Regions from separate parts of the Shewanella sp. SM95 genome, predicted to be linked through region 2. Evidence: riboswitches for the same ligand, from Rfam matches in the RefSeq annotation. Region 2 holds a riboswitch; the other holds the start of a gene.

Region 1 (10,497 bases), on a different contig from region 2:
TGCTTTTAGCGAATATTAAGGCTTTTAGGGATTATTTGGATTGAGCTTGGCGCAAGGGCCTAATTTGTATCGGCATATTGCATGCTATTTCTATTTAGGGTTTGCCTCTGGCACAATGTCGGCTTGTTTTTAATCGCTGACATCTTAGGCGATTATGCTCCCAAGGAATAATAATGATTAAAAATAGGTTAACTTGGTTCCCTGCGTGCTCACTTAAGGTGCGCGCCGTTCCCCTACTGATAGCGAGCCAAATGGCCATGATTTCGACAGCTATGTTTTCAATTACCCCAGCTTTTGCAATGGAAGGCGGCAAACTGCCACTGACGATTGAGCGAATGAATGCCTCGCCCGCATTAGCGGGCACCAGTCCTCGTGGTTTGAAACTGTCACCCGATGGTCAGCGTGTCACTTATCTTGCGGGCCGTAAAGACAATCAAAACTTTTATGATCTCTGGCAGATGGATGTAAAGACGGGTAAATCTAGCCTATTGCTCAATGCCGATAAGTTGGCAAGCAATGAATTATCCGATGAAGAAAAAGCCCGCCGCGAGCGCCAACGTATTTATGGCGAAGGCATTATGGAGTACTTCTGGGCCGATGATAGCCAAGCGCTATTAATTCCGGCTGCTGGTAATCTGTATTATTTTTCATTAGTGGATAACAGTGTCAGCCAACTTCCCATTGGCGAAGGGTTTGCCACAGATGCGCGCCTATCGCCCAAGGGCAATTTTGTGTCTTTCGTGCGGGATCAAAATCTGTATGTGTTAGATCTGGCGACCAAAAAACTCCAAGCTATGACGACCGATGGCGGCGGGGCGATTAAAAATGCCATGGCCGAGTTTGTCGCTCAGGAGGAAATGGATCGCATGACAGGTTATTGGTGGGCGCCCGATGAATCGGCTATCGCCTTCACCCGTATTGATGAGTCCGGTGTCGAGCAAGTAACCCGTAACGAAATCTATGCTGACGGTATTAAACTTACTGAGCAGCGCTATCCCTATGCCGGCAAAAACAACGTCGATATCGCCCTCGGTGTGGTCACGTTAAAAGATAAGGCTATCAATTGGGTGAAGCTGCGCGAAGAGAACAGCGAAGACAATAGCAAAGATATTTACCTGCCGCGGGTCGATTGGCTGCCCGATAGCAAACATTTGTCGTTCCAGTGGCAGAGTCGCGATCAACATAAGCTAGATTTGCAACTGGTGGCGTTAGATTCACTGACTAAACCAAAAACCTTAGTGAAAGAACGCAGCGATGCTTGGGTAAACCTTAATAACGATCTGCACTTCTTAAAGCAGCAGTCGGCCTTTATTTGGGCATCTGAGCGAGATGGTTTTAATCATCTGTATCTTTTTGACTTAAAAGGCAAACTTAAAACCCAATTGACTCAGGGCGAGTGGGCTGTCGATGCGTTGGAATACATAGATGAAACCGCTGGTTGGGTATATTTCACTGGCCGCAAAGATACGCCAATCGAGAAACAACTTTATCGCGTGCCTTTAGCGGGTGGCAAGGTTGAGCGGGTAAGCAAGCAAGCGGGCATGCACGATCCTGTGTTTGCCGACAATCAAAGTGTGTATCTGGATTATTTCAATAGCTTATCTCAGCCACCGCAGATCAGTTTACACGGTGAGAAGGGCCAACAACTGGCTTGGGTTGAGCAAAATGAAGTCAAGCAAGGCCATCCTTTATATGACTATGCGGGTCTGTGGCAACTCCCTGAATTTGGTGAACTGAAAGCCGAAGATGGCCAAGTGTTGCAAACCCGTTTATTCAAACCTGTGCCGTTTGATGCGAGCAAGAAATACCCTGTCGTTGTACGGGTTTACGGTGGGCCGCACGCACAGTTAGTGACCAACAGTTGGAGCGAGCAGGACTACTTTACCCAGTATCTTGTTCAACAAGGCTATGTGGTGTTCCAGTTGGATAACCGCGGCAGCGCCCACAGGGGCACAAAGTTTGAGCAAGTGATTTACCGTCACTTGGGTGAAGCTGAAGTCAAGGATCAAAAAGTGGGAGTGGACTATTTACGGAGTCTGCCATTTGTCGATGCCGATAATGTAGCAATTTACGGCCACAGCTACGGTGGTTACATGGCCTTGATGAGTCTATTTAAGGCGCCAGATTACTTTAAAGCCGCGATTTCGGGCGCGCCTGTAACCGACTGGCGCTTATATGACACCCATTATACTGAGCGTTACTTAGCCCATCCTGAGGGGAATGAAAAGGGTTATGAAGCCAGCAGCGTGTTTCCCTATGTGAAAAACTATCAATCGGGTCTGTTGATGTATCACGGTATGGCCGATGATAACGTCTTGTTTGAAAACAGCACTCGGGTTTATAAGGCGCTGCAGGATGAAGGGAAATTATTCCAGATGATCGATTATCCTGGATCTAAACATTCGATGCGTGGCGAGAAAGTGCGTAATCACTTATATCGCTCACTGGCCGATTTCCTAGATAGGCAGTTGAAAAACGCCAAATAGTAGGCATAAAAAAACCAGATCCTAGGATCTGGTTTTTTGTGAATCGATTCTTATCAAACCAATTAATGCGGATGTCGCTTAGCGGGTGATTAGCCTTCTAAGTTACCGCAAAAACGATAGCCTTCACCGTGAATAGTCGCGATGATTTCTGGCGTATCTGGCAAGCTTTCGAAATGCTTACGGATACGACGGATAGTCACGTCTACAGTACGATCGTGTGGCTTAAGTTCACGGCCGGTCATTTTCATCAGTAGATCGGCACGAGTCAAAATTTTGCCTGGGTTTTCAACAAAGTGCAGCATAGCGCGGAACTCGCTACGTGGCAGTTTGTAAGATTCACCCTGTGGGCTCACTAATGAACGGCTGTTGATCTCTAAGCTCCAATCATTGAAGCGGTAGTATTCTACTGAGCTCTTTTCTTCGACTTCAGCGCCAGCGCTGTTGACACGAGTCAGAAGGTTACGAGCACGAATCGTTAATTCACGTGGGTTGAACGGCTTGGTAATATAATCGTCCGCGCCAATTTCAAGTCCAAGAATTTTGTCGACTTCGTTGTCACGACCTGTCAGGAAGATAAGACCGATGTTGTTGATTTCACGTAGTTCACGTGCCAACAATAGACCATTCTTACCTGGCAAGTTAATGTCCATAACGACCAAGTTAATTTTGTTTTCCTGCATAGCCTTATGCATTTCTGCGCCATCATTGGCCTCAGTTACCACATACCCTTCTGCCTCGAAAATACTTCTCAGCGTGTTACGGGTAACGGCTTCATCTTCAACGATCAGAATGTGCGGATTTTGCATATTATTTACCTAAATTTTAATCAGTTTATACTAACCAATAAGAGCAACTTACTTCGGGCTCTTATATTCATAAAAGCGTTGATACTTCCTTGAACTGCTTTGTGCTCAAAAGGAAAATCTTTACGGTGACATCTATATCTGGATGTAGATTAAGTGCACGTTTAAGTGTAATACGAGAAAACGTAATCAGTACCAACTTCGATAAGCAATAGTTAGAATAAGTTCCTTAACTATTGTTTTTTTTAAATGTTTAAAAGACAAATCAAATGTAGAACAGATTTTAAACAGATGCCCGGTCAGTTCACGTTACTTTAAGCGATATATGTAACAAACTGTATTGAACGATAAGCATCTTGCTCAATCTGTTTCAACTCACCAGTACGTACATTGTACTCGTTTTAGTCATTTGTTAACAAATGAAATGTTAACAAATTTTAGGTGAGTAGGGGGTTTTACCATGATATTTACTTTAGCTATTGATTAGTATAACTAATGTATTTCTTATTCCTGTGAGCCAGTTCACGCCTCTTTGGATTTTACAATCACTCTGCTACACTAGCTTGGGTTCATTTTTCGACTAGACTACCAATGGACAATACGACTCAAAATTTGTGGCAATGTTACCAAGCGCCGTTGTTTTTGCTGACTCAAGCATTATCCTGTGATTTTTCCTTTGCTGTTATTACCGCTCATAATCCCGCTTCAAAGCTTCTCTCTCCTAGCCAAAACCGTTTACTCGATCGCCAACTTCTCCGTGAAATTGAATTACTCGGTAGCCCTTATCGTGCTTTAGTGGGCGCAGCACCGGATTTATCCCACATGGAAAAAAGTTGGGCCGTGTTTATCGATAGAACGATGGCATTACAATTGGGTAAGAAATTTAATCAATATGCGATTTATGTTGTCGAACAAGGGGATGTGAGTTTAGTGCCTTGCACCTTGGATGGACATGATGAAGTGTGTTTAGGCAAATTTAGAGATTATGTGCAGCTGGTATACGAGCTACCCGATTTGAACATTTAGTTGTTTTCAAAAGATTTTATTTAAATTGTTCATTTGTTATGAAATTAGCATTGACTTTATTAGGGGTTTATTGCTACTTTTTTCGTCCCTTTCCTCGGAAAGGAACAGAAGAGGAGCGTTAACTAGGTAGTCGGTCAGAGGAGCACAAACTCCAGCGATGACTGATGAGGGAGATTAACGCCGAGGCATAGATATGGTTGCTGCATGTTTATGTCGGTCGCTCAGGCTGAATCCTGACGATTGTCACCTGTAATTGGTGGAGAGCTTCTGGTGACGATTGCTGTTTCCCTTCTTTTGGGGTGCGTTATCATTGAGCACCAGGCTCTTCGAACGAAGTCAGTTCGGAGTGTGATCATGTTAGTTAATCAATATCTTATTCAATCTGCGTTTATTTCTTGCCCTACGTGTTTCACGGAGGTGCGCTAATGTCCCTCGTTGTTGCAAAATTTGGTGGCACCTCAGTCGCCGACTATAACGCTATGAATCGCTGTGCCGACATAGTGTTAGCTAATCCTCATTGTCGTTTAGTCGTGGTCAGCGCTTCGAGCGGCGTGACGAATCTGTTAGTGGAATTGACCCAAGAATCGATCAACGACGATGGCCGATTACAGCGATTAAAACAAATTGCCCAAATTCAATATGCGATTTTAGATAAGCTCGGTCGTCCTAACGATGTGGCCGCCGCATTAGATAAATTATTGAGTCGCATGTCGGTATTGAGTGAAGCGCTCGCATCACAACGCAGCAAAGCGACTATGGATGAGTTGTTGTCCCTCGGTGAGCAATGTTCTTCAGCGTTGTTTTCGGCGGTGATCCGCGAGAAAGGTGTTAACTCAAGTGCCTTCGATGTGCGCCGAGTATTACGAACTGACAGCCACTTTGGCCGTGCCGAACCTCAGGTTGAGCAGATTGCGACTCTAGCTCGTGATTATCTACAGCCACTATTAGCGGAACAAGTGATTGTGACACAAGGCTTTATCGGTGCCGATGAAGCTGGTCAAACGACAACGTTAGGTCGCGGCGGTAGTGATTATTCTGCTGCGCTGTTAGCCGAAGCGTTACGCGCCTCAGCGGTCGAGATTTGGACTGATGTCGCTGGGATTTATACAACCGATCCGCGTCTTGCGCCCAATGCCTTTCCGATTGCCGAGATCAGTTTCAATGAGGCTGCCGAGATGGCGACCTTTGGTGCTAAGGTATTGCATCCAGCGACTATTCTTCCTGCCGTTCGTCAGCAAATTCAAGTGTTTGTGGGTTCAAGTAAAGATCCTGAAAAGGGCGGGACTTGGATCCGTCATCAAGTGGAAGATGCGCCCGTATTCCGCGCTGTGGCCTTGCGCCGCGATCAAACTCTGTTAAATCTTCACAGCCTGCAAATGCTGCATGCGCAGGGCTTTTTAGCGGAAACCTTTGCGACATTAGCGCGACATAAGATCAGTGTGGATCTGATTACCACCTCAGAAGTGAATGTGTCTCTAACCCTCGATAAAACCGGTTCAGATTCAAGTGGTCAAGGTCTGTTGAGTGAGGCATTGCTGCAAGAATTATCACAGCATTGTCGTGTGCGAGTTGAAGATGGATTGGCCTTAGTGGCGATTATCGGTAATCGTATTGCGACGACGCCGGGTATTTGTCGCCGTGTGTTTGAAGTGTTAGAACCACACAATGTGCGGATGATTTGCCAAGGTGCCAGCCCACATAATCTGTGTGTGTTAGTGGCAGAATCGGAAGCGGCGCAAGTGGTTAAATCGCTGCATCAAAATCTGTTCGAAGGCGTTTAGTATGTTGCCGACAACATCGTCTCTGCAAATCGGGGAGCTTGCCGCAGGGCAAGCACTCACTTTGCCTATCTACCATTTCAAACCGAGTGACGATAAGGCGACTGGCCCCAAAGTGTATATTCAGGCCAATGTCCACGGTGCTGAAGTACAAGGTAATGCGGTGATTTATCAGTTGATGAAGCAGCTTGAACACTGTGACATCCGCGGCGAAATCACCTTAGTGCCATTGGCCAATCCACTCGGTATCAACCAAAAAAGTGGTGAGTTTACCCTTGGCCGATTTGACCCTATTACAGGCGCGAATTGGAATCGTGAGTATTTGAATCATGCTATCGATTTGCCGATTTGGTATAGCGAACATGCCAAGCTGAGTGATAGCGAGCTGATCCAAGCCTATCGCAGTACTTTGGTTGAAGCTTGTCAGCAAAAATTGCGTCATGAATGGGGCATTACTACTGGCCATAGACTTGCGGTTAACCTGCAGATTATGGCCCATGGCGCGGATATAGTGCTCGATCTGCACACAGGTCCTAAGTCTTGTAAGCACTTGTATTGTCCTGAATATGACTTAGCTGCTGCGCAGTTTTTGTCGATCCCTTATACGCTCATTATCCCCAATGCCTTTGGTGGCGCCATGGATGAGGCGGCGTTTTGTCCTTGGTGGCAATTGAGTGATTTTGCAAAATCTCAAGGGCGCGATTTAGGAGTTGCAGTATCAGCGTTAACGTTGGAATTGGCGAGCCAAGAGCGCGTCTGTCTTGAGGATGCACTGGTTGATGCACAAGGGATTTTGGCATATTTAAGCCACCGAGGCGTGATCGCTGAAACCGTTGCGCCCGCTAAAATGCCGCGCTTTGGTTGTTACCTTAAGGACTATAAAAAGTATCACGCGCCAAGCGCTGGCTTAGTGGAATACCTCGCGCCTGTGGGTGAACCACTGGCAGCGGGACAGCCCTTAGTGAATTTACTGCGTATGGATTTATACGGTACGGCGGATGAGCTAAAAACGGTCAGTTTACCGCAGGACTGCGTGCCGATTTTGCACTTTGCTTCGGCGTCTGTGCACCAAGGAACAGAGCTTTATAAAGTCATGACTCATGTGTTTGAGTTGCCAACGACATAATCGCCCGCTTAGAGCATAAGCATTAGCTCATAACATTCAGCTTATAAGAATGAACGAAAACAACGCCAATCCTAATCGATTGGCTTTGTTGTTTTAAGGTGGCTATAACCACTTAAATCGATAAAACAGCGCCATTTGCAGGGCGACGAGTGAGATTAATATGCCGCAGAAGGTGGCGAAGGCCCAAGTGTTGTCCGCGCCCGGTATCCCGCCAATATTGACCCCAAGTAAGCCTGTTAAAAAGCCCAACGGTAAGAAGATTGCTGACACTAAGGATAAGAAATATAAGCGTTTGTTGAGTTGCTCCGATTGCTGACTGAGTAATTCTTCTTGAGTTACATTAGCCCTATCGCGCAGGGCATCGAGATCTTCAATGGTGCGGATAAGTTTATCGTTTGTTTCCCTCAGCTTGAGTCGCTCAGTATCTTTAAATAGGCTGAATTGCTCGGAAATCATTTTCGAGAATGCTTCGCGCTGTGGGGCTAAATAGCGGCGAATGGCTACAGTTTGACGGCGCAGTTCGGCGATATCGGTACGTAAGTCTTTCACATTGCCTGAGACGACTAGTTCTTCTAAATCAGAGAGCTGTTCTTCCAATTTATCAATAAACTCGACTTTACGATTGGTCAGTCGCTCGCAGATTGCGACAATAAAGTCCCCCGTAGTTGTAGGCCCATTTCCCTCAAGGATCAGCTCGGCGACATCTTTGACCGACTGTAACTCGCGATCGCAGGTGGATATGATCCGCTGTTTATCGGCATAGATACGCACGGCCACCATGTCTTCGGGAGCTGAATTGGGGTTGAGGTTAACGCCGCGTAATGCGAGTAATATGCCTTCACCTGTAATCACAGCACGGGGACGAGTGTCTTGGGCGAGTAGGGCATCACTTTCGACCTTAGGCAGACCGCTATTGAGTATCCAGTGGCGTGCCTTTTTATTACGATAGCGAAGGTGTAACCAGAGTAGGCCATCCTGAGGATCCCATTTTTCGATCTGTTCTAGGCTCAAGGTGGAACCCGCTTGGGCGCCGCTGAGCACTAAACTGTAGATAAACCCTTCGTGCATATCGCATTCCATTTAACTTTCAAAATCATTCAAACAAACTAACTGATTTTGTCATGAAAATGAAGTCAGTACTTATGCTTAACGACATGAGACAAACGTAAATTGACATAAATTTGATGTGCTGAGGGATGCAAGCAACTTAGCCAAGGATAGGTTAAAATTAGCATTAGTAGGCTTAGATCAAAGAGACAATAAAATGGAATACGAATTTCGGCGTAACAGTTTAACTGGCACTTTTGGGGCTAGCTTTAGCATGGATCATGAAGTGCTTGGGCAATGGTTTACGGAAGAATTAGGGACTGAGTTAGCTAAAATTCAGCAAGTGTTGGGTGTGATAAAAGAAATTCAAGCCGATAAACGAGGTTCATGGCGTCTTGTTGGTAATGATTTTACCTTAGAGTTAGAGCGTGAACAGGCCCGAGTCTTTGCCAATACTTTAGGCTTTGAGCAAGAATATGAATTGGAAGAGGCTATGTCACTCTATGATGCTGAGTCAGAAGCTTATTGTGGCCTAGAGGATTTTGAGCAGGCGCTATTGAGTTGGCAGCAATTTATTGAGAAAGGTTTGTAATCATTTATTTACTCTCTATTTGATAAAAACATAAAGGCAATCATGGGATTGCCTTTATTGTTTGCGTGATACCAAGCTTATTTTCGTATCTTTAATTATTTAGGTAGCGCACCGCCATTTCGGTTCTCGATTTAGCATTGGCTTTACGCAGCAGGTTTTTTACGTGCACTTTAACTGTGCCTTCACTAATGTGTAAATGCTCTGAAATCATGCGATTACTTAAGCCTTCCGCCAGTTGCTGCAGAATTTGCAACTCCCTTGGGGTTAGGCTCGAAATCCATTCTTGTTCATCGGTCGCATCTTTAAGTTCGTAAAGGTATTCTTCGACTTCATCGCTGATCACCCTGTGGCCAAGCATGGCATTTTTGAGTTTTTCGAGCAGTAAATCTGGCTCAGTATCTTTGAGCAAATAGCCGTCGGCTCCAGCGCGAAGTAAACGGATAACATCCTGTTTGGCATCGGAAACGGTGAGTATCACTATGCGCGAGGTGACGCCCTCTTGGCGCATGGCATTGAGCGTATCTAGGCCTGTCATGCCTTTCATATTCAGATCGAGCAAGATGATGTCGGGTTCATCGGTGACCACTGCGGTTAATGCGTCTAAACCACTACCGGCTTCGCCAAATAGGCTGAAGTCAGGATCTGAAGCGATGAGCTGGCAGATGCCTTTGCGCAAGAGGGGATGGTCATCGACCACTAGTACGGAATAAGGTTTACCCATTTGAAGGCTCCTGTTGAGATGGGAAAATAAGCGTCACTCTAGTGCCACTTGACCCTTTGCTGTGCTGCACAAGGTTTAATGGGCTGTTAGGTTTGAGTGCGTCGTCTTGTGCATTGCATCCTTGCTCAGTTGTGGTTGCCATAGCAGGTTTAAATCTCTTTAAATCATTGTCGCTGAACACGACTTTACCTGAAAGCTTACTGGCTCGTTCATGCATTATACCTATGCCAAAATGTTGATCTCGTTCTTTTAAATGTCCAATACCTATGCCGTTATCACAAACATCAATATTGACCATACCCTCGTCATCCTTATAGCAATGGATGTTAATGAGGCTGGCCTCAGCGTGTTTGATGGCGTTTAACGTCGCTTCTCGCGTGATCTGCAGTATGTGGATGTGTTGCTTTGCCTCTAGCCATTGTGGCGCAAGTTTATAGTCTAAGGTTATCTTTATATTCGTCTTTGTCCTGAGTTGCTCAAGCATAGCCTCTAAAGCACTTTTTAGATCGGGCTCTTTAATTGTGAGCCTAAAGGTGGATAGTAACTCCCTGAGCTGCACGTAGGCAGTGCTTACACCTTCGTTGATTTCGGTTAACTGCGCCTCAATGATTGGACTGCGGCAACTGCAATCTAAGTTTTTGCGTAATAAGCTAATTTGGATTTTTAGGAAAGATAGCACTTGACCCAAAGAGTCGTGCAGCTCCCGGGCAATTACGCCACGTTCCTCCATTAGCGCCAGTTGCTGTCTTTGCTCTGTGGCATTGTGGATCACGATTGAGCGCGTCAACATAATAGCGAAATTGTTAAACAAGGCGATATTGGGTGTTTGAGCGGCAATTAACTCTAAATAGCCTAAATTAGCCTGCTCAAATTGCAGTGGAAAACGGGTGCTCTCTTGAGTCATATCTGGCCAGCCAC
Region 2 (10,497 bases):
ACCACGCCCAGATTTACCGGTTTACCATCCCGATGTAAAAGCCTACGAAATGTTTGATGCCGATGGCTCAAGCATGGCCATTTTCTACGCCGACTATTTTGCCCGTGAAGGTAAACGTGGTGGCGCTTGGATGAGTTCGTTCGTCGGTCAATCCTTCCTCGAAGGCACTAAACCTGTGGTCGTCAACGTGATGAACATAAAGAAAGCGCCCGAAGGTCAACCCACATTCGTCAGCTATAACGAAGTCACCACTATGTTCCATGAAATGGGTCACGGCACCCACGGCATGTTCTCTAAAGTGACTTATCCAAGTCTGGCGGGTACCTCGGTTTCACGCGACTTTGTCGAATTTCCATCGACGTTTGAAGAAGATTGGGCCGCCCATCCAAAAGTGTTAGCGAACTACGCGAAACACTATGAAACGGGCAAACCCATTCCCGATGAACTGCTGCAAAAACTGCTGAAATCTGGCAGCTTCAACCAAGGCTTTGACACTCTGGAATACATGGCCGCCGCATTAGTAGACATGGAATGGCATTCATTAAGCCCAGAGACGCCGCTGCAAGATGTACCAACCTTTGAAGCCAATGCCCTGAAAAAGCACGGCTTAAACATCAGTGCCGTACCTCCGCGTTATAAGTCGACCTATTTTGCCCACGCCTTCCCCGGCGGTTACTCGGCAAGTTATTACGCTTATATGTGGAGTGAGATTTTAGCGGCGGATGCGTTTGCCTATGTACAAACCCAAGGCGGGCTCAATCGTGAAATCGGCATGAAGTACCGCAAAACGATCCGTGAAGTGGGTAATAGCATAGCGCCAATGGACGCCTACAAAAACTTCCGCGGACAAGAGCCAACCACGGAAGGCTTACTTAAACGCCGCGGTCTAGATCAAGCACGCTAAGCTAAGAGTTGGTAGCCTTAATGCGATAGGCTAAAGATAAAGACAAACTCAGCCTTAACCAAAAAATCAGCCAGCATAATGCTGGCTGATTTATTTTGACTTATTTGTCGTGAACGTTTGCAGTGAAAGGTTTCAATTAACGTCTAGCTAATTGCGCCTTTCGATTTGATTTTAAGTACGATAATACTGATCACAAATGCCACACTACAAGCCACTAAACCCGCGACAACAGACTCGGTAAATCCAAGTGCCACATAACCCACTAAGCTAATAAACGCCGCAATGAGTGCATAAGGTAGTTGAGTCACCACATGGTCGATGTGGTGGCAACTAGCACCCGTAGACGACAAGATAGTCGTGTCGGAAATTGGCGAGCAGTGATCGCCAAATACAGCCCCCGCCAGCACAGAGGCAAGCATAGGCAACATCATGCCAGTGTGGCTTCCCATCGCCATATCAGCAGCAATCGGCAACATGATCCCGAACGTCCCCCAGCTAGTACCGGTTGAGAACGCAGTAATACCTGCTAGCACAAACATTAAGGCGGGTAAAAACGCGAACGGAATATTTCCTGTTGCTAAACTCGCCATAAACTTACCGGTTTCGAGTTGACCAATCACCCCTGCGATTGTCCAAGCAAATAACAGGATGTAAATCGCCGGCAGCATAGAGCGAGCGCCCTGCACTATACCTTTGACTATCATCAATTTCTCAACGCCTTGCACTAAATTCAATATCAGCGAAACCGCTAGACCAATTAATGCACCAAAGAAAAGTGATGAACTGACATCGGTTTTCTCAAAAGCAGAAATAATATTAAATTCAATCCCTTCCGCCGCGAGTACTTGAGCGCCACTGTTAATCATAAAATAGAGGGTTGCAAATACCAACACGGTAATCGGCAGGAACAGACCTAAAATCTTACCGGTTTCGGCTTCAGGTAAATCCGCGTTCGCCCCAGGCGGTAATCCTTTAGACTCATCGTATAAATTACCACGTTGGGCATTGAGCTCATGCTCACGCATTGGCCCAACATCTAATCCCATAAAGACAACAAAAAGTAATAATAACAAGGAGAAGATTGCGTAAAAGTTCATTGGGATCATTTGAATAAAAATACTCAAATGACCCGTATCAGCAAAACCATGGGCAGTTAATATCCCGCCAATGAGTGCGATAATATAAGCGCCCCAGCTCGAAACTGGAGAAATAACGCACACAGGCGCGGCAGTAGAATCTAATAAATAAGCTAACTTCGCGCGGGAAACATAATAACGATCGGTAACAGGTCGAGCGACCGAACCAACAACTAAACTATTGAAATAATCATCAATAAAAACTACGCAACCTAAAAACATGGTCAATAGTTTAGCGTCACGTTTATTACGTATATGTAAACGAGCCCAATCGGCAAAAGCCCGCGCGCTGCCACTTACGGTAATTAACGCTGTAATCATTCCCAGTACAATTAAGAAACCGAGAATATATAAGTTCCACGAATTTAGACCTTTATCAGTCCAAAAAAGCCCTTTAACGCCATTAAATACAAACTCACCCGTTGCTAAAGGTGAAAATTGATTGAGCAATAAAGCACCAATTAAAATACCTAACCCCAAAGAAAACAGTACACGGCGAGTCAATATCGCCAACACGATAGCCACCGCAGGCGGCAACAAGGAAAGTGCCGAATCGGCATAATTCATAACAGTCATTGATTATTATCTTCGTTAAATACGAATGGAGGGCGACTGAACTGGTGGGAAAAGGCAATAGATACCCAAGGTCACCTGTCCTATCAGTAGCGCTCCATAGTAACTATTCCCAATATCCATATCGGAAAATACTATGGCAGTGCTGCACCTATTAGGTACAACCCCAGCAGTTGATCGTGATAAATCGAACCACTTCGGCACCAAATCCTTTCGCAATCGATCAACGGAATCACCCTACTGATCACTACTAATATTTGGCGCGCCTCTACTTCTAAGAACGCCCTTGCACGGGCGTGAGGCACATAAAAACATAAGCGGCTTAGCAGATGCTACCGCAAAGCCACTTAATGTGACCTAGATCACAGATAAAATCAACTGAGACTTGTAATCAGCTCAGGAACCGCCTCAAACAGATCAGCAACGAGTCCATAATCGGCAACTTGAAAAATCGGCGCTTCAGGATCTTTGTTGATTGCAACGATGACTTTAGCGTCTTTCATGCCGGCTAAATGCTGAATCGCGCCAGAAATACCGACGGCAATATACAAGTTTGGCGCAACGATTTTACCGGTTTGACCCACTTGTAAATCGTTAGGCACAAAACCTGCGTCAACTGCAGCGCGTGATGCGCCAACTGCTGCACCTAGCTTGTCAGCAAGTTGCTCCAACATGCCGAAGTTTTCACCACTGCCCATGCCTCGGCCGCCAGATACGATAATGCCAGCATTGCCTAACTCTGGACGGGCAGAAACTGTCAGCGATTGAGAAACAAACTGAGTTCTCGCTTCAAACACTTTATCGAGTGTCGTCACAGCTGCACTGTTACCTTCTGGCGCAGCGTCAAACGCACTGGCGCGCACTGTCATCACTTTAATGGCATCATGGCTTTGCACTGTCGCTAAGGCATTACCCGCATACACAGGGCGCACAAAGGTGTCCGCATTGACAACGGTAATAACTTCTGAGATTTGCGCGACATCTAATAATGCCGCAACGCGCGGAAGCGTGTCCTTACCTAAACTTGAAGCCGAGGCCAGAATGTGACCATAGTTTGGCGCTAAGTCCACCAGCAATTTGGCAAAATTTTCTGCTAAATGCGCTTCATACACGCTGGCATCGGCAACGAGTACTTGGCTAACGCCTTGTAGTGCCTGTGCCGCTTGGACAACCGCGCCACATTGGTGACCCGCAACTAAGACATGTACTTCATCGCCTATGGCACGGGCGGCGGTAACAATTTTTGCCGTATCGAGTTTCAGTGCAGCATTATCATGTTCAGCTAATACTAAAATGGCCATTTAGATCACCTTCGCTTCATTTTTTAACTTTTCAACTAGCTCAGCTACCGACGCTACCATGATGCCCGCTTTACGTTCAGCTGGCGGAGTGACCTTCACAATCGTTTGGTGACTCTTTAACGTCACGCCTAAGTCTGCCACAGTAAATACTTCTAATGGCTTACGCTTAGCTTTCATTATGTTAGGCAATGAAGCGTAACGGGGTTCGTTCAAACGTAAATCGGCGGTCACAACAGCAGGTAAAGGCAGTTTAAGAGTTTGCATGCCGCCGTCAATTTCACGGGTGACTTGTAATGTATTCGCTTCTAATTTGATTTCTGAAGCAAAGGTCGCCTGTGGCATATCCATTAACGCGGCAAACATTTGGCCAGTTTGGTTATTATCACCATCGATGGATTGCTTACCAAAAATCACCAGCTCTGCTTGTTCTTTGTCTTGTACCGCTTTGAGCAATTTGGCGATAGACACTGGCACGAGCTCTTCTTCAGTATCGATATGAATTGCACGATCTGCGCCTAATGCAAGCGCGGTACGCAGTTGTTCTTGCACGGCTTTATTACCAATACTGACAACAACCACTTCAGTAGCGCTACCCGCTTCTTTTAAACGAACCGCTTCTTCTACTGCGATTTCACAAAAAGGGTTCAACGCCATTTTTAGGTTTGCAGTGTCAACACTTGTATTGTCAGCTTTGACCCTGACCTTCACATTGGCATCAACAACGCGCTTAACGGGCACCAATACTTTCATAGGGTTTCCTTCCTACACTTTCATGTACATGGACAAAACATTGGTTAATACCAATGCAGGATAGAGCAACTTTACGTCCTGTTAACGTTAACGTCAACCGAAGTCAAACGCCTGTTTGTATTTTTTAATCCGCTGCAACGGCCACTTTTTTGGACACTTATTTGAGGGAATAAGAAAAGTTCAAAAAATAAATAATATTTAATTTCCTTAAAACGCATAATTTTATTTGATTCGAGCTATATTAGTTTCTATCATTTAGGTGTTGTTCACCATTATCCTGTATTAAAAATAGAGTGGGACGAAAATAGATATGAGCGAATTTTTAGAGATATTAACTCACGGCCGTCGTTTTAAAGCTGCAGTAAAAGAACTTAGCGTTGAAGAGTTACGTGATTTAGCCGACAAATTAGATAAAATTTTAGTAGAACGCGAGTCTATGGCTGAGGAAGAAGAACAAGCCATGGCAGCTCGTAATGCTAAGATTGAAGAAATCCGTCAACAAATGGAAGCCGTTGGTTTATCAATTGATGACTTAGGTGGCGTAGCTGTTAAAGCTGCTGCGAAGAAACGCGCTCCTCGTCCAGCCAAATACCAAATTGAAGTTGACGGTGAAATGGTTCAATGGACTGGCCAAGGCCGTATGCCTACCGTATTTAAGAACGAGATCAACAAAGGTCGTTCTATGGAAGATTTCTTAATCTAATCCAACCAAGTGTGATGGCGCTAATTGCCAACACCAGTTTGCATAAGAGCTCGCATTAGTTGCGAGCTTTTTTATATCCATCAATCATTTCAAACTTAAACGACAGCCGTTAATTCCGCACCTCACTCCCACTCAAATTACGTTACAATTCAGCCTTAGTATTTACATCTGCTTTCAGTTACTCTTTGTTCACCCTCACTCGATTGAATAAAATAATGCAGATAAACAATAAGATAATGATATGCTGCAGCATAATCGCTAGCTTAGTATCACAAACAACATTTGCCCAGCTCAATACTGGAACAACATCCAGTAAACTCACTGCATTTACCCATGCTGAATTAATTATTGCACCGGGAAAGCGTTTAAGCGATGCCACTTTATTAATTGAAAATAATCGAATTAAAGCCATTATTGAGCACAACGACATTCCCGCTGGCGCATTTAGAATCGATTTGAGTGGTTATACAATTTATCCCGGATTTATCGATCCTTTTACCGATTATGGGATTGAGTTCGAATATCCCAAACTTAAGCTCACTCGCCCCGTCTATGATATAAAACGTATCGGTGGTAATGCGGGAAATGGTGCAATTCATTCTGAAAAAGAATGGTTTAATTACGTTTACCCCAATAAAGAACGCGCAAAAGAGTGGATTAATAATGGTTTCACCAGTGTGCAAAGTAGCAAACTCGACGGTATCTTCCGTGGGACGGGTGTCAGCCTTTCATTAGCAGACAAAACGGCTAATGAAGTGATTTATCGCGCCCGCAGTCAACCTTTTATGGCATTTGATAAAGGTTCGTCTGAACAAGATTATCCCTCATCATTAATGGGCAGCATTGCACTTATTAGGCAAACCTTTGCCGATGCAAATTGGTATAACCAAAATAAAAACAAACCTGCCAATGGCGCAATAAACAATCAAGTCGAATTTAATATCGCCTTTGAGCGTTTAGATAATTTAGCCGATAAGCAAATTATCTTTGAAACCAAAAATCTCAACGACCAATTACGTGCAGCCCATTTACTTAAAGAACATAAACTGCCAGCCAACCTACTTGGTAATGGTCAAGAATACTCACGCATCAATGAGTTAAAGGCGCTGAACTATCCGTTGATCTTACCTTTAAACTATCCGCAGGCGCCCGATGTCGGCACAGATGACGCTGATCGTGAAGTATCACTGGCGGATTTAAGACAGTGGGAACGTGCACCAACCAACCCTGCAGCGGTAGCTAACGCGGGTATCCCCTTTGCGTTAACGCAGTTTGGGATTAAGACAGATGCCTTCTGGCCGCGCCTACGCCAAGCCATTGCCCAAGGTTTAAGTGAAGAAAACGCTCTCGCAGCACTCACCACCCAAGCCGCAGAGATGACAGGCACCGCCGACTTTACCGGTAAACTCGCGTCCGGTTATATGGCTGACTTTGTTATCACTAAAGGCAATATCTTTAAAGATGGCCAGATCTACAGTGTTTGGTTGCAAGGTCAGGAGCAAAGTCTGCGCTCACTTCCCCAAGCACGATTACTGGGAGATTACCAATTAAGCCTCAATAACCTCACGCTAGATTTATCACTACATGATGAAAGTAAAAGTGATAAACCCAACATCCAAGGCAATTTAAGCAGTGGCGAACAAAGTATCTCACTCACTCAACTTAAGTTAGATGATAACGGGAGATTGAGCTTTACTGCCAATTTGAGCGCCGCAGGCATTAACGGCCTTAGTCGCTTTACGCTGTGGATGGCCGATGACGGCATTCAAGGTCGTATGGTCGATGCAAAAAGTCGCACTACAAATGTTGCCGGTGTCGCTTTAACTCAAACTGCAAAGCTCAAAAAAGCAGACCAAACAAGCAATCATGCTCCCAAGAATGAAGCCAACACGAGCCTACTGAGTCACCTCACCTTCCCTAACGTCGCTTACGGACTGAGCAAAGCCCCTAATGTTGAGAAGCTACACATCAAAAATGCCACCCTGTGGACATCGGATAAACAAGGCATTCTCGAACATGCTGATCTCTTGATGGCCAATGGCCGCATCGAAAAAATTGGCCAACAATTAAGTACGCCATCAGGTTATCAAGTCCTCGATGCAACGGGTAAACACCTCACCGCCGGCATAGTCGATGAACACTCGCATATCGCCATTAATGGCGGTACTAACGAAGGAACAGACGCAGTAACCTCTGAAGTACGCATTGGCGATATTATTAATCCCGACGATATTTCAATCTATCGTGCCTTAGCGGGCGGCGTCACCAGCGCGCAATTACTCCACGGTAGCGCCAACCCTATCGGTGGCCAATCACAACTGATCAAAATGAAATGGGGGGAGCCAGCTGAACAACTCAAATTTGTTAACGCGCCCGCCAGTATCAAATTTGCTTTAGGTGAAAACGTCAAACAGAGTAATTGGGGCGAGAAATTTGTTCAGCGCTTCCCCCAGACTCGCATGGGAGTAAAAGCGTTATTTGAAGAAACCTTCGACGCTGCTATCGCCTATGAAAAGGCGTTAAAAACCTATGATAATCTGCGCTCCAGCGATAAAAAGAAAACTGTCGCTCCGCGCCCAAGTTACCGTCTGCAAGCAGTGGCCGAAGTATTAAACCAGCAACGCGACGTACATATTCATTCCTATGTGCAGTCAGAAATCCTGATGTTTATCCGCTTAGCCGAGGCCTATCACTTTAAAGTACAAACCTTTACCCATGTGCTCGAAGGTTACAAAGTGGCGAGTGAACTGGCTGCCCATGGTGCTGGCGCATCGACCTTTGCCGATTGGTGGGCCTATAAGTTTGAGGTGTATGATGCGATTCCGCAAAACGCGTGTCTGATGCAAAACAAGGGGGTGATCACCAGCATTAACTCAGACGATTATGAAATGCAGCGCAGACTCAACCAAGAAGCGGCTAAGTCTATGATGTATTGCAATATGTCGAAGGAAGACGCTTGGAACATGATCACTATCAATCCAGCCAAACAATTAAGAGTCGATGAATTTGTGGGTTCACTCACCCCAGGCAAAATGGCCGATATCGTACTCTGGAACGCAGAGCCTCTGTCTATTTACGCCAAAGTGACGCAGGCATGGGTTGAAGGAAAACGCTATTTTGACCGCGACCAAGACCAAGTTGCCCAGCAAGCTGTGGTGAACGAGCGAGCCGCACTTATCCAAAAAATTCTCAGCAGTGATGACCAAACTAAAGCGGGTGAAAAAGTCACGCCACTCAACGAGCCACAGTGGCACTGCGATACCCACTATCAGGCATGGGGCCACGCTCATGAGGGAGCCAAATAATGCAACATTTATCTAAAACCGTTTTGTTTGTGGCGCTACTCGGCGCAATTTGCATCACGCAGGCCCCAGTTATGGCCAATGATATCGTACCTACGCTTAAACAAAGCCGCAGCGTACTGATTAAAAACGCCACTGTGCACACAGTCACTCAAGGCGTGCTCAGCAACACAGACGTCTTAATTGAAAATGGCAAAATCACTGCTGTTGGGCCTCAACTGACCAGCCAAATCAACAATGCAACCGCAGAAACCAGTGACACTCAAATCATCGATGCCAGCGGTAAACACTTGTATCCGGGCTTAATCGCCCTAGACACCAGTTTAGGCTTAGTCGAAATTGAAATGAGCCGCCCAACGGTTGATAACGCCGAGGTGGGTTATATCAATCCGCAGATCAGCACGGCCACAGCTTACAATCCGGATTCGGAGCTCATCCCGACCATACGTTACAACGGCATTACCCATGCACAAATCGTCCCGAGCGGTGATGGGTTAGCTGGACAATCGGTACTGGTGGATCTCGATGCATGGACGATTGAAGATGCGCTGACACCAAGTGCTGGACAGTTCCATGTCTATTGGCCGCAAATCAAACGCATGCCAGAAGATGAAAAAGAGAAAGCCAAGGCCATCGAGAAAAATCAGCAGGCGATCGACAAGCTCAATGTCGCCTTTGAAGATGGCTATCGCTATTTCTTAAGTGATAAGGCCAACGGTAAAGACAAAAACCAGGATGAAGATCCCCTGTCCGCGACCAACAACCTGCGCTGGCAGGCCATGTTGCCGCTATACCAAGGCAAAGCGACACTGTTTGCCCATGCCGACAGTGTTGGCCAAATTGAGCAAGTGATCGCCTTGACGAAAAAATATCAATTCAAACTGGTAATTGTCGGCGGATACGATGCATGGCGTTTGGACTCAAGCCTAAGGGAAGTTAAGGCTGGAGTCATTTACCCTCATACCTTGAGTCTGCCTAAACGTAAAGATGAGCCAGTCGATTTACCCTTTAAGATCCCATCTTTACTCGCCAATGCAGGTATTCCCTTCGCCCTTGGGTTCTCATCGGACTGGAATAGCCGTAACCTCCCCTACGCCGCAGGTTACAGCGCCGCTTATGGTTTAACGCCTGAACAAGCACTGAAGTCCATCACCTTAGATGCCGCAAAGTTGCTAGGTGTCGATGATTTAGGTGCGATAGCGGTGGGATACCAAGGCAGTGTCGTGCTGTCAGAGGGGGACATTCTCGACCCTATGACCAATAAAATTGAGGCAATCTGGATTGAAGGACGGCAGATAGATCTGAATAATCGCCATCAGCAGCTTTATCAAAAGTACCTTAAGCGGTAGAATTTACTCAGATAATAATATCGCATCGGCGCAGCCTACCAAGGCTGCGCAGTTTTCTCCTCAACCTCAGGTCAAACCATGAAAATTATCCTCTCAAGTGCATTAGTGCTCCTGCTCAGTGCCTGTGCAAGCGACTACAGTTTTAACAGTAATTTGGACAGTGAGGCGATTAATGACTATTTCAAGGCATCCGATGTCATCCTTTATGAAGGTGATACCTTGCCGAAAGGTCATTATGAATTAAAAGGATTGGTCGAAGGTGAGTCCTGTCAGGCCGATACCAACGGTGCGCCCGCATCACTTGCCGATGCCAGAACCGAAGCCCGTCGCAATGCCGCAGATAAAGGAGCTAACGGCATTATCATCAAGCAATGTGTCATATTTGAAGAAGCTGCCCAAGGTTGTATCAGCCGCGCATTATGCGTTGGTCAAGCAGTAAAAACGGCTACAACAGAGTAAGCCTCACGCATATTAAGCAT

What was found. A riboswitch is a leader RNA that binds a small molecule or an ion and turns the genes downstream of it on or off. The one in region 2 is predicted to bind lysine.
Region 1: another riboswitch for lysine. It lies ahead of lysC (lysine-sensitive aspartokinase 3); the one in region 2 lies ahead of L5M29_RS05400 (Na+/H+ antiporter NhaC family protein).

Annotation. Positions count from the first base shown of each region.
Region 1 is NZ_JAKKSE010000008.1:47,087-57,583, reverse strand. It holds gene L5M29_RS10875 (S9 family peptidase) at 174-2,486, shown strand; gene arcA (two-component system response regulator ArcA) at 2,576-3,292, opposite strand; gene L5M29_RS10865 (DUF3293 domain-containing protein) at 3,881-4,315, shown strand; lysine riboswitch at 4,416-4,590, shown strand; gene lysC (lysine-sensitive aspartokinase 3) at 4,741-6,096, shown strand; gene L5M29_RS10855 (succinylglutamate desuccinylase/aspartoacylase family protein) at 6,098-7,219, shown strand; gene L5M29_RS10850 (zinc transporter ZntB) at 7,322-8,287, opposite strand; gene L5M29_RS10845 (YacL family protein) at 8,484-8,858, shown strand; gene L5M29_RS10840 (response regulator) at 8,950-9,579, opposite strand; gene narQ (nitrate/nitrite two-component system sensor histidine kinase NarQ) at 9,572-10,497, opposite strand, start outside.
Region 2 is NZ_JAKKSE010000003.1:16,152-26,648, reverse strand. It holds gene L5M29_RS05405 (M3 family metallopeptidase) at 1-904, shown strand, start outside; gene L5M29_RS05400 (Na+/H+ antiporter NhaC family protein) at 1,048-2,616, opposite strand; lysine riboswitch at 2,696-2,892, opposite strand; gene L5M29_RS05395 (electron transfer flavoprotein subunit alpha/FixB family protein) at 2,988-3,914, opposite strand; gene L5M29_RS05390 (electron transfer flavoprotein subunit beta/FixA family protein) at 3,915-4,664, opposite strand; gene L5M29_RS05385 (H-NS family nucleoid-associated regulatory protein) at 4,975-5,367, shown strand; gene L5M29_RS05380 (amidohydrolase family protein) at 5,583-8,672, shown strand; gene L5M29_RS05375 (amidohydrolase family protein) at 8,672-10,018, shown strand; gene rcsF (Rcs stress response system protein RcsF) at 10,097-10,477, shown strand.